DNA from 2 places in the Aeromicrobium sp. JJY06 genome. Region 1 is predicted to be linked to the other one. Evidence: riboswitches for the same ligand, from Rfam matches in the RefSeq annotation. Region 1 holds a riboswitch; the other holds the start of a gene.
What was found. A riboswitch is a leader RNA that binds a small molecule or an ion and turns the genes downstream of it on or off. The one in region 1 is predicted to bind S-adenosylmethionine.

Region 1 (6,226 bases):
AGCACGCGGCTCGCGTTCCGCCCCATCGAGGACGAGGGCACCGTGATCCGGATGGCCCTGCTGCGCCGCCGCGGCGCCCGGCCGACGAAGGCGGCGCAGGACCTCCACGACCTCCTCGTGCACCACGCGACGCGGTACGTCAGCGAGCCGGCCTGACGCCGAGCGCTCCCGTCGTCCGCGGGCTGTGAGACTGGCGGCATGGACACCCTCACGCTGGACGGCCGCACCTTCGCGCTCGAGCGCGCCGCCGAGCCGGACGTGCCCGGCATCGTCGCGCTGCTGACCGACGACGAGATCGGCGCGGGCCGCGAGTCGGTGGATCTCGCGCCCTACGTCGAGGCGTTCCGCGAGGTCGATCGCGACGACGCCCACCTCCTGGTGGTGGTCCGCGACGACGACGGCGCGCTCGTCGCGACGATGCAGCTGACCCTGCTCCCCGGACTGTCGCGCGGCGGGGCGAAGCGGCTGCTGATCGAGGCGGTCCGCGTGGCGTCGTCGACCCGCGGCTCGGGACTCGGACGCGCCCTGATCGGCTGGGCCCACGCGTGGGGCGAGGCCCGCGGAGCCACCCTCGCGCAGCTGACCTCGGACAAGCGGCGCACCGACGCCCACCGCTTCTACGAGTCCCTCGGCTACACGGCGAGCCACGAGGGGTTCAAGCGGCCCTTGGAGTTCGACGCGCCCTGACGGGGGACGGATCTCGGTACCGAGACGTCGTCGGGGCGACCGCAACGTCGAAAGATCAGTCCCCACCGGACGCGCGCGCCGGACGGCTTCGCTGTCGGACCCACGTGCCACAGTGGCCCCGTGCGTCTCCGGTCCGTGCTGCTCTCGCTGCTCCTCGTCCCGCTCGCGGGGTGCGAGCTGCTCGACCTCGTCGAGTCCGCGGGCGACGACGCCGCGGTCGCGCCGGCGCCCACCCTCGAGCCGGCCGAGGCGCGCTCGGCGCTCGACGCCCTGCGCACCGTCGACCGCCGCCCGCGCGTGCCTGCCTACGACCGCGAGGCCTTCGGTCCGGCGTGGCGGGACGTCGACCGTAACGGCTGCAACCAGCGCGACGACGTGCTGCTGCGCGACGCGGTGCCGGGCACCGTCGTCGTCCAGGTGCAGCGCTCGTGCCCGCACGACGTGATCGCGGGGACGTGGACGGACCCGTACCACGGCACGCGCCTGGAGTTCGACGACCTCAAGGACCAGCGTCAGGCCCAGGCGATCCAGATCGACCACGTCGTCCCGCTCGCCGAGGCCTGGGTCTCGGGCGCGCACGCGTGGAGTGCCGAGCGACGCTCACGGTTCGCGAACGACCTGCCGTCGCTCGTGGCGGCGGACGGCCCGACGAACGCCTCGAAGGGCTCGCAGGACCCCGCCGGTTGGCGACCGAAGGCCGCCTTCCAGTGCGCCTACGCCACCCGCTGGATCGACGTGAAGCAGCGCTGGGACCTCGCCGTCGACACGAGCGAGGCCCGCGCCCTGGCCTCAATGCTGGACACCTGCCCCACGCCGTCGCCCGCCTGACGCCCTCCGCCGGCGCGGCGGTCAGACGGTGACCGGCGCGCAGGCCGCCGCGGTGGCGACGAGGCGGTCGATGTCGAGGGACGCCGGAGTCGGGCGGGGGTCGTCCACGACGACCCACACCCCGGCTTCGCGGCGGTACTCGGCCGCGCGCTCCCCCGCCACCCAGGCGCGCACGCCGGACAGGAGGCGCTCGACGTCCTCGGCGCGGCTGCCCACCCCGATGCTCGCCCGGACCGCGCCGTCGCCCCAGCCGAGGCGGTCGAGCAGCGGGTGCGCGCAGAAGCGACCGTCGCGCACCGACACACCGTGCTCGGCCGCCAGGAACGCCGCCAGCAGACCCGGATCGACTCCCTCGAGGCGGAACGTGACCACGCCGATCGGCTCGGCCGAGTCCGACCAGATGCGCGCGACGTCCACGCCGGGCAGCTCCCGCAGTCCGTCGACCAGCCGCGACCGCAGCGCGGCCTCGTGCGCGGCCACCGCGTCGGACTCGAGCGACGACAGCGCCTCCGCGGCCGCGGCCAGCGCGACCGCGCCGACGAGGTTCGGCGTGCCCGCCTCGTGGCGCGCGGGGCCGTCGGTCCACTCGACGTCCTCGTCGGTGATCCGCCGCACGGCGCCGCCACCGGCGAGGTACGGCTCGATGCCCTCGAGCCAGTCGCGACGACCCACGAGCGCACCCGCGCCGAACGGGGCATGCACCTTGTGGCCGGAGAAGGCGACGTAGTCGACACCCGACTCGGCCAGCGAGAGCGACCGGTGGGCCAGCAGCTGCGCGCCGTCGACGAAGACCCGCGCGCCGTACCGGTGGGCGAGGTCGACGACCGCGTCGATCGGCAGTGACTCCCCCGTGACGTTCGAGGCGCCCGTGACCGACAGCAGGCTGATCTGGCGACGCGACAGCACCGAGGCGAGCGCCTTCAGGGTGGCACCGACGGTGGCCTGGACCCCGAGCACCTCGCAGCCGCCGAGGGTGCGCCGCCACGGCAGCAGGTTCGCGTGGTGCTCCACGTCGAGCACCAGCACCCGCCCGGGCACCGCGCCCGCCAGCAGGTTGGTGGCATCGGTGGTGTTGCGCGTGAAGATCGTGACGTCGGCGGACCGCGCGCCGACGAACGAGCCGACGGCCTCGCGCGCCTGCTCGTACAGCGCGGTCGACACCTGCGAGGCGTAGCCGGCGCCGCGGTGGACGCTGGCGTACCAGGGCAGCACGGCGTTCACGCGCTCGGCGACGGAGGCCAGCGCGGGCGCGCTGGCCGCGCCGTCGAGATTGACGTGACGCACCGACCGGCCGTCGACGAGGGGCACGGTGACGTCGGCGCCCACGAGGGGCAGCAGCGGGCAGTCGGCGTGGGACAGGACAGACGACATGGAGGACCTCCGGGGTGACTCGCGCTTGCCCCGGCCGGTCGGCCGAGGCCCGGTCCTCACCCGGAGCACCCCGCCGCGACGGAGGGTTGCCGACCAGCAAGCCGGGGCTGTGCGTCGAGGACGCGGCTGGCACTCGTGACCGTGGGCGAGAGCCTGCCAGTCGGCTCGGACTACCACGACAAATCTCATCATGCGGACGTCGTCCCAATAATTGAGATCGTCATTCGACGCGCTCACCGACCGACAGGATCACCATCAGCGCCCGGGATCCGACCCGCGCCGATCTCGAGGAGGAGCCGCGTGGACACGTGGAACCTGGTGGCCCTGGCCGTGACCTTCGGCCTGTTCGCGGGCGTGTGGGTCCTGGGCCGCATCGGCGCGAACTTCGCCGTGCTGACGATCGGGGCGCTGGTCGTCGGCGCCGCCGTCGGCGTCGTCTTCCGCGACCACGTCGACTACCTCGCACCGCTCGGGCGGATCTACATCAACCTGCTGCTGGCGATCGTCGCGCCGCTGGTGATCGTGTCCATCCTGTCCAGCGTGACGTCGCTCGGCTCCACCGCGAAGCTCCGCACGATCGGCCTCTCGTCCACGGCGTGGCTGCTCGGCATGAACCTCATCGCCATCCTGCTGACGCTCGGGCTCACCCTCGAGCTGGGGATCGGCAAGAACGCCGACCTCGAGACCGCCGGCGTCGACACCCGCTCGCTCGACGAGATCCAGAAGCCGTTCGCCGAGGTCTTCATCGGGTTCTTCCCGACGAACATCGTCAAGGACGTCTCGGAGAACAACATCATCCCGATCATCGTCTTCACGCTGCTCGTCGCGGTGGCCACCGCGGTCGTCGCGGAGCGGTCGCCGAAGACGGTCGCGCCGTTCCTGAACCTCGTCGAGGCCGGCCGCCTCATCATCTACAAGGCCGTCGGCTACGTCATCGCCCTGACCCCCTACGCGGTCCTGGTGCTGACGGCGGGCGCTGCCTCCTCCGCGGTCGGCCGCCGCGACCAGCTGCTCTCGCTGCTGGGCCTGCTGGTGGTCGGCTACGTCGCCTGCTTCGTGCACACGTTCGTCGTGAACGCGGTGATCCTGCGCAGCGCCGCCCACGTGAGCCCGCTCGCGTTCTTCCGCAAGATCTTTCCGGCACAGAGCACCGCGTTCACGACGCAGAGCAGCGCCGGCACCCTGCCCGTCACCACCACGGTGCTGACCCAGCGCGTGGGCGTCCCGTCCGACGTCGCCGGCTTCACCGCGCCGCTCGGCACCACGATCGGCATGCCGGGCTGCGCCGGCATCTGGCCGATCATGCTCGCGGTCTACGCCATCAACGGCCTCGGACTGTCCTACGGGCTGGCGGACTACGCGCTGCTCGTCGTGCTGTGCCTCCTGGTGTCGATCGGCACCGCCGGCGTCCCCGGCACCGCCACGATCGTGGCCACCACCGTGCTCACCGCGGCCGGCCTGCCGCTCGAGGTCGTCATCCTCACGCTGCCGATCAGCGCGATCGTCGACATGGCGCGCACGATGACCAACGTCACCGCCGCCGCGGTCGCGGCCACCGTGGTGGCTCGCCGCGTCGGACGTCTCGACGACGACGTGTTCGCCGGCCGCAAGGAGGCCGTCGTCCCGCACGAGGCCTCGGCCAAGGAGCGCCTCGAGGCCGCGGTCGGCGAGATCCCCGTGGCCCGTGGCGTCCCCGTCGGCGCCTGCTCGATCGACGACCGTCCCACCGAGCGCCGTCCGCTCGGCTCCACCCGCTGACCCCGCACCCCCCCCACCGAAGGAGTCCTCGTGACCTCGAAGTCCCTGCGCCTGCCCCGGCCGCTGCACCTGCTCCTGGCGTTCGCGCTCGCGACGACCATCCTGCTCTCCGGACAGGGCCTGCTCGTGCCCGCGAAGGCCGCGAGCATCACCTGGGTCGACGGCGGTGACGACCAGCCGTGCCTCAACGACGACATGGGTCGCGCCCTCGATGCCCTGCCCGCCGACCAGTGGTGCACGCCGATCAGCGGCTGCTACCAGGACGACGACGGCAAGTACGTCCTGCCCAGCCGGAAGACGGGCATCTGGCAGGGCAACCCGAACGACGTGAAGTACGCCGACGAGATCAAGGCCGAGCCGACTCCGAAGCCGACCGCCAAGCCCACGACGAAGCCGACCGCCAAGCCCGTCGCCAAGCCCACCGCGAAGCCGACGACCAAGCCGACGACGAAGAAGTCGGTCGACACGGGTGCGCCGACCACGACCACCGACAGCCTGGGTGTCGACGAGAACGAGGTCGTCGCCGAGGGCGCGCCGTCCGCGCCCGCCGCGCCGGTCCTGACGGTCGACGGCAAGGACGTCACGGTCACGTGGCAGGCCGGCCCCGACGCCGAGCTCGAGAGCGTCACGGGCTACGTCCTGCGCTTCAGCGGCGCCGACCCGGTGCAGCTCGACGCCGCGACCACGACCCACACGTTCTCCGACCTGCCCGACGGCACCTACCGCGCCGCGGTGCGCGCCGTGAACGAGGCCGGCGAGTCGCCGTCCTCCCCGCCGTCGGAGATCGCCACGGTCGGCAAGCCGGTCACCGAGGTCGTCGGCACGGTCGCCGTCACCGGTGACCTCGAGCCCGGCGCCGCGGTCACCGTGACCGGCACCGGCTTCGCCGCCGACGTCCCCGAGCTCACCCTCGAGCTGCACTCCACCCCGGTGGTCCTGGGCACGGTCGCCACCGACGCCAACGGCGGGTTCACGACCGCGGTCACGATCCCCGAGACGGTCGAGGCCGGCGAGCACTCGCTGGTCGTCCTCTTCGACGGCACCGAGATCTCCAGCACGCCGGTCGAGGTCGGCGGTGCCGAGGTGGCCGCGGCCGCCGCGGTGACCGAGGTCGCCGAGACCGTCCCGCCGCACACGGGCCTGGCCATCCTGGTCGTCCTCGCGCTGGCCGGCGTCGCGTCGCTCACGTGGCACGTGCTGACCGGCCGCCGTCGTGCGGCGCGCACGCGACTGGCGGAGGTGATCGCCTGACCACGGCGATGTGCAGGACGGCTGGATCGCCCGACATGCACACGCCCGGCGATCCAGCCCACCGACCCACGAGAACACTCCCCTGAACCGGCCTGCCCAGTGTGGCAGGAGAAAGCGACACCACCATGACCACCTCCCTCCGGCGCCCCGTGCGGCGCGGACTCGCGGCCGCCGCGGTCGGGGCCCTGACGGCCTCGCTGCTGGGCCTGGCGACGACCACCGCGCACGCCGCGGCGCCCGTCCCCTCCCTCGGCGTCACCGTGGACTACTTCGACGACGTGTACGACGACCTCGGCGCGAACAGCGTCTTCGAGACCGTGACGATCGAGCG
Region 2 (6,226 bases), 1.5 Mb from region 1:
CCGGGCCCGCAGTACAGCTCGCCGGCGGTCAGCACGACGCGCTCGTCGAGGAACACCGTGGCGTCGTCGCCGCCGACCAGCAGCGAGGTCAGGTGGTCCATCGGCGCCCCCACCACGAGGAGCGCGCCGGAGTAGTAGAAGGTCGTCAGGCCGGCCAGGACGTGGTCGGGCAGCCGGGCCCCGGGAGCGGCGTACAGCGCGTTGCCGAGGTCGTTCCACCACGACGGCAGCGGACCGTCCATCCGGCGCCAGGCGACGGCGTCGAGCCGCTCGGGGTCGACGCCCGCCGCGACGAGCCGGTCCCGGTGCTCGGGGGTCAGCGCGTCGTCGGTGCGGGACAGGTCGGGCCACGTGGTCACGCCGGTCATCCTCCCATCCCCCGGACGCACAGGACCCCGGCACCGCGCGGTACCGGGGTCCTGTGATCAGGCGTGGCTCAGAAGCCCATGCCGCCCATGCCACCCATGTCGCCCATGTCGGGCGCACCGGCCGGGGCCGCGGGCTCCGGCTTGTCGGCCACGACGGCCTCGGTGGTGAGGAACAGCGCGGCGATCGACGCGGCGTTCGCCAGCGCGGAGCGCGTGACCTTGGCCGGGTCGATGATGCCGGTCGCGATCATGTCGACGTACTCGCCGGTGGCCGCGTTGAGGCCCTGACCCTGCTCCAGGTTGGCGACCTTCTCCGCGACGACGCCACCCTCGAGGCCGGCGTTGACGGCGATCTGCTTCAGCGGGGCCGAGGTGGCGACGCGCACGATGTTCGCGCCGGTGGCCTCGTCGCCCTCGAGCTCGAGCTTCTCGAACGCGGCCTTGCTGGCCTGGACGAGCGCGACACCGCCGCCGGGGACGATGCCCTCCTCGACGGCCGCCTTCGCGTTGCGGACGGCGTCCTCGATGCGGTGCTTGCGCTCCTTGAGCTCGACCTCGGTGGCCGCGCCGACCTTGATGACGGCCACGCCGCCGGCCAGCTTGGCGAGGCGCTCCTGGAGCTTCTCGCGGTCGTAGTCCGAGTCGCTGTTCTCGATCTCGGCCTTGATCTGGGCGACACGGCCCTGGATCTGGGCCTCGTCGCCGCCGCCCTCGACGATGGTGGTCTCGTCCTTGGACGTGACGACCTTGCGGGCGGTGCCGAGCAGCGTCAGATCGGCGTTCTCGAGCTTGAGGCCGACCTCCTCGCTGATGACCTCGCCACCGGTGAGGATCGCGATGTCGGTCAGCATCGCCTTGCGACGGTCACCGAAGCCGGGGGCCTTGATGGCGACCGACTTGAAGGTGCCCTTCAGCTTGTTGACGATGAGGGTGGCCAGGGCCTCGCCCTCGACGTCCTCGGCGATGATCGCCAGCGGCTTGCCGGTCTGCATGACCTTCTCCAGCACCGGGACCATGTCCTTCACGGTGCTGATCTTGCTGTTGACGATGAGGATGTACGGATCCTCGAGCACGGTCTCCATGCGCTCGGGATCGGTGACGAAGTAGCCCGACAGGTGGCCCTTGTCGAAGCGCATGCCCTCGGTGAGCTCGAGGTCCAGGCCGAAGGTGTTGGACTCCTCGACCGTGATGACGCCTTCCTTGCCGACCTTGTCCATGGCCTCGGCGATGATCTCGCCGACCGTGGTGTCCGCGGCCGAGATGGAGGCGGTGGAGGCGATCTGCTCCTTGGTCTCGACGTCCTTCGCCATCGCGAGCAGCTGCTCGCTGATGGCCTCGACGGCGATCTCGATGCCCTTCTTCAGGCCCATCGGGTTGGCGCCGGCGGCCACGTTGCGCAGACCCTCGCGCACGAGCGCCTGGGCCAGGACGGTGGCCGTCGTGGTGCCGTCGCCAGCGACGTCATCGGTCTTCTTGGCGACTTCCTTGACGAGCTCGGCGCCGATCTTCTCGTAGGGATCCTCGAGCTCGATCTCCTTGGCGATGGAGACGCCGTCGTTCGTGATCGTGGGGGCTCCCCACTTCTTCTCCAGGACGACGTTGCGGCCCTTCGGGCCGAGGGTGACCTTGACGGCGTCGGCGAGCTGGTTCATGCCCCGCTCGAGCCCGCGCCGGGCTTCTTCGTTGAATGCGATGGACTTGGCCATGGGTGCGTGTCTCCGACATAAGTAGAAGTGGAACTAGCACTCTCACTATACGAGTGCTAATCCCGCCCGTTCAAGCGACCCCGCACCCGAGGTCGGCCGAGGCCCCGGCCCCGATGCCTAGTGCAGCGGCTGGACGTTCTCGGCCTCGCGCCCCTTGGGGCCCTCGACCACCTCGAGCTCGACGTTCTGGCCGTCCTCGAGGGTCTTGAACCCGTTGATCGCGATCTTCGACCAGTGGACGAAGACGTCGTCCTGGCCGTCGACGGCGATGAAGCCGTACCCCTTGTCGGAGTTGAACCACTTGACGGTGCCATGCACCATGAGACCACCTGTTCTGCGGGGGAAGGCCCGCTGCCGGACCCGGGACCAGCGTATCGGCAGGCGCGTGAATCGCCTACGGCGGACTGGCCGAAAGCCTGCTCAGCAGCCGCCGGCGACCGCGGGGATCACCGAGATCTGGGTGCCGTCGGGGGTCTTGGTGTCGAGGCCGTCGGCGAAGCGCACGTCCTCCTCGGCCACGTACACGTTGACGAAGCGGCGCAGCTTGCCGTCCTCGTCGACGATGCGGGCCCGGATGCCGGGATAGGCGGTCTCGAGCGAGTCGAGCACGGCGCTGAGGCGGTCGCCCTCGGCGCTGACCTGCGACTCGTCGTTCGTGTAGCTGCGCAGGATCGTGGGGATGCGGACGGACACGGCCATGGATGCTCCTCGGGTGGTTTCGGTCGGACGGCTCAGGCGATGCCGGCCGCGGCGAAGGCGTCGTAGGTGGGGGCGATCGTGGCGCGCGGGCCGACGGAACCGGCGACCGCGTCGAGCGTCTTGAGGCCGTGACCGGTGTTGATCACGACGGTCTCGAGCTCGGGGTCCAGCTGGCCCGTCTCGACGAGCTTCCTCAGCACGGCCACGGTGGTGCCACCGGCGGTCTCGGTGAAGATGCCCTCGGTGCGCGCGAGCAGGACGATCGCGTCGCGGATCTGGTCGTCGTCGACCTCCTCGACGCCGCCGCCGGTGCCGCGCGCGATGTCGAGCACGTAGATGCCGTCGGCGGGGTTGCCGATCGCGAGCGACTTGGCGATCGTGTCGGGCCGCACGGGCCGGATCGCGTCGACGCCGTCCTTGAACGCGGTGGCGACGGGGTTGCAGCCCTGCGCCTGCGCGCCGAAGACGCGGTACGGCTTGTCCTCGACCAGGCCCAGCGCGATGAGCTCCTGGAAGGCCTTGTGCACCTTCGTCAGCTGGGAGCCCGAGGCGACGGGGATGACGATCTGGTCGGGCAGGCGCCAGCCGAGCTGCTCGGCGATCTCGTAGCCGAGCGTCTTGGAGCCCTCGGCGTAGAACGGCCGCACGTTGACGTTGACGAACGCCCAGCCCTCGTCCTCGCCGGCGATCTCGCTGGCGAGCTTGTTGACGTCGTCGTAGTTCCCGTCGACGGCGACCAGGTTGTCGGTGAAGATCGCCGAGTTCACCTGCTTGGGCGTCTCGAGGTTGCTCGGGATGAACACGACCGTGCGGATGCCGGCACGGGCGCCCGCGGCCGCGACCGCGTTGGCGAGGTTGCCGGTCGACGGACAGGCGAAGACCCTGCTGCCGAACTCGCGCGCGGCACTGAGGGCGCAGGCGACGACGCGGTCCTTGAAGGAGTTGGTGGGGTTCGTGCTGTCGTCCTTGACCCACAGCTTCGACAGGCCCAGCTCGGCCGCGAGGTTGCGCGCGTCGAGCAGGCGGGTGAAGCCCGGCTCGAGGTTGGGGCTGTCCTCGATGTCGGCGGGGACGGGCAGCAGCGCCTTGTAGCGCCAGATGTTCGTGGGGCCGGCCTCGATCTGCTCGCGGGTGACCGTGCCGAAGTCGTAGGCGATCTCGAGCGGGCCGAAGCACTCGTAGCAGGCGTAGTGGGGACCCAGCTCGCGCGTGGCGCCGCACTCGCGGCACTTCAGGGCGGTGGCGGGGCCGAAGGCGCCCTCGCGAAGGGTGGTGCGGTCAGGGATCGTGACGCTCACGACGACTCCATTCATCTCTCCGGGCCGGCGTTCGACCGCGGACGGAATTAGCACCTGGCCGGTGGTCGGCTGGTTGCTGGGGCTTCGTCGGGCCGTGTCCCTCTGCCCCTCGGGATGAGTGATGCCAGCCTAGGGTCGCGTCTCACGATACGTCCACTTCGTCCGGATGCCGAGACGAGCGGGAGGGACGAGGGTCAGACCGGGGCGAACCGGTCGGCGAGGTCGCCGAGCCAGGCCGCGACGTCGTCGGGCCCGTCGAGCACCACGTCGGCGAGCGCGACGAGCGCGTCCTGCTCCTCCGAGGCCGAGCACACGAGGGTGACGTCCATCCCCTGCTCGCGCAGGACGATGGCCTCGCGGAACGCCGGCAGGTCGCCGAGGTCGTCGCCGGCGTAGATGACCGCACCGGGCGAGACGCGGCCGATGATGCCGCGCAGGGTCTGGCCCTTGTCGGTGCCCGAGGCGCGCAGCTCGATCACCTGGCGGCCGGGCTCGAGGTGCAGGCCGACCTCGGTGGCGAGCGCCTCGATCTGCGGGGCCAGCTCGTCGAGCAGGCCCGGCGCGACGCCGCGCGTGTGCAGCGCGATCGCCAGACCCTTGTCCTCGACCCGGATGCGCGACGCATCGTGCTCGCGCATCCACTGCGGCAGGCGCGCGGCCAGCTGCGAGACGGCCTCGGGGCGCGACGGCCGGGTCAGCTCGCCCGTGGCGGCGTCCCAGCGCTCGGCGCCGTACTGGCCGCAGACGACGAGGTGCTCCAGGCCGTCGCCCTCCTCGAAGCGGCCGAGCCGGCGCACCTGGTCTACGGGACGTCCGGTGATGATCGCGATCGTCCCCAGGATCGGCCCGAGACGCCGCAGCGCCGCGAGGGACTCGGGGTGGATGTACGCCGACGCGGGGTCCTCGACGATCGGCGCGAGCGTGCCGTCGAAGTCCAGCGCGAGCAGGGTGCGCCCCGGATCGGTCATGGGAAGAGTATGGCGCGGCCGCACGAGGGGTCAGCGGGGGCTGGCCAGCACGACCGTCAGGTTGCTGGTGGACATGTTCCCCGTGGCGGGCATGAGGCGCACGATCCCGAGGTCGCTGCCGAGCAGCGCGGCCTCGGCCTGGCGCCCCGCCGGGTAGTAGACGGTGTCCTGCGGGACCCCACCGCGCCAGTCGGCCACGGCGCCGACGGTCCAGCCGGCGGCACGGGCCTGGCCGGCGACGCGGGCGGCGAGGCCGCCGATGCCGATCTGGTTGTAGACCGAGACGCCGATCGACCGGGTCGCGGTGGGCTCGGTGGTCGGCTCGGTCGTGGGCTCGGCGGTGGGCTCGGTCGTCTTCTTCGGCTTCGGCTTCGCGGAGGCCTTCTTCGTGGGCTTGGACGTCGGGCCCGTACTGGTGCGCTGCGCGGACTGCGCGGGCGCCTCGTCCTCGCGGACGGCCTCGATGATCGCCCAGCCGCCGAGGGCACCGAGGATCAGCCAGACGGCGGGCAGCACGACGACGTGCCACGGGCGACGACGCTCGGGCTCACGCCGGTCGTCGCGCGGTTCGAGGGGCGGCTGCTCCTCCACCTCAGCGGTCGGAGCCGGTACGCCGGGCCTGGCGCTGACGCTGGCGCTGCGAGCGGAGGCGGCGCAGGCGCTTGACCAGCAGCGGGTCGTGCGCGAGCGCGTCCTCGGAGTCGATCAGCGCGTTGAGGATCTGGTAGTAGCGGGTGGCGGTCATGTCGAACTTGTCGCGGATCGCCTGCTCCTTGGCGCCGGCGTACTTCCACCACAGGCGCTCGAGCTCGAGCATCTCGCGGTCGCGATCGGACAATGCGCCGTCGCGGACCGCTTGGTCGTCACTCTCCACCGCTGCCATGTGCCCGACTGTACCGGCGAAATCACACGCTTGTCATTCCCGTTCGCCGAAACCGTCGTCCCACCGCGTGAGGTCCGCGGCGGGCGGGCCCGTTCTCCTCTAGGCTGGCCGCATGGCGCCCGAGAAGACCGACTTCCTCGTGATCGCCAACCGCCTGCCCGTCGACCGCCGGATCGGCGACGACGGCGAGGTCTCGTGGCGCACGTCGCCCGGCGGTCTGGTCACGGCACTCGAACCGGTCATGAAGCTCCAGGGCGGGGCGTGGATCGGCTGGCACGGTGCCGCCGACGAGGACCTCCCCGAG

Region 2: another riboswitch for S-adenosylmethionine. It lies ahead of thrC (threonine synthase); the one in region 1 lies ahead of ACGWYL_RS00515 (aminotransferase class V-fold PLP-dependent enzyme).

What each region holds. Positions count from the first base shown of each region.
Region 1 is NZ_JBIMRD010000001.1:100,035-106,260, forward strand. It holds gene ACGWYL_RS00500 (LysR family transcriptional regulator) at 1-156, shown strand, start outside; gene ACGWYL_RS00505 (GNAT family N-acetyltransferase) at 199-687, shown strand; gene ACGWYL_RS00510 (HNH endonuclease family protein) at 808-1,515, shown strand; gene ACGWYL_RS00515 (aminotransferase class V-fold PLP-dependent enzyme) at 1,537-2,886, opposite strand; SAM riboswitch class IV at 2,903-3,027, opposite strand; gene ACGWYL_RS00520 (dicarboxylate/amino acid:cation symporter) at 3,187-4,644, shown strand; gene ACGWYL_RS00525 (fibronectin type III domain-containing protein) at 4,675-5,895, shown strand; gene ACGWYL_RS00530 (Ig-like domain-containing protein) at 6,021-6,226, shown strand, end outside.
Region 2 is NZ_JBIMRD010000001.1:1,648,757-1,654,982, reverse strand. It holds gene ACGWYL_RS08130 (hypothetical protein) at 1-368, opposite strand, end outside; gene groL (chaperonin GroEL) at 437-2,074, opposite strand; gene ACGWYL_RS08120 (cold-shock protein) at 2,192-2,395, opposite strand; gene ACGWYL_RS08115 (MoaD/ThiS family protein) at 2,495-2,773, opposite strand; gene thrC (threonine synthase) at 2,806-4,071, opposite strand; SAM riboswitch class I at 4,080-4,192, opposite strand; gene otsB (trehalose-phosphatase) at 4,266-5,039, opposite strand; gene ACGWYL_RS08100 (LytR C-terminal domain-containing protein) at 5,070-5,630, opposite strand; gene ACGWYL_RS08095 (DUF3263 domain-containing protein) at 5,632-5,922, opposite strand; gene ACGWYL_RS08090 (trehalose-6-phosphate synthase) at 6,035-6,226, shown strand, end outside.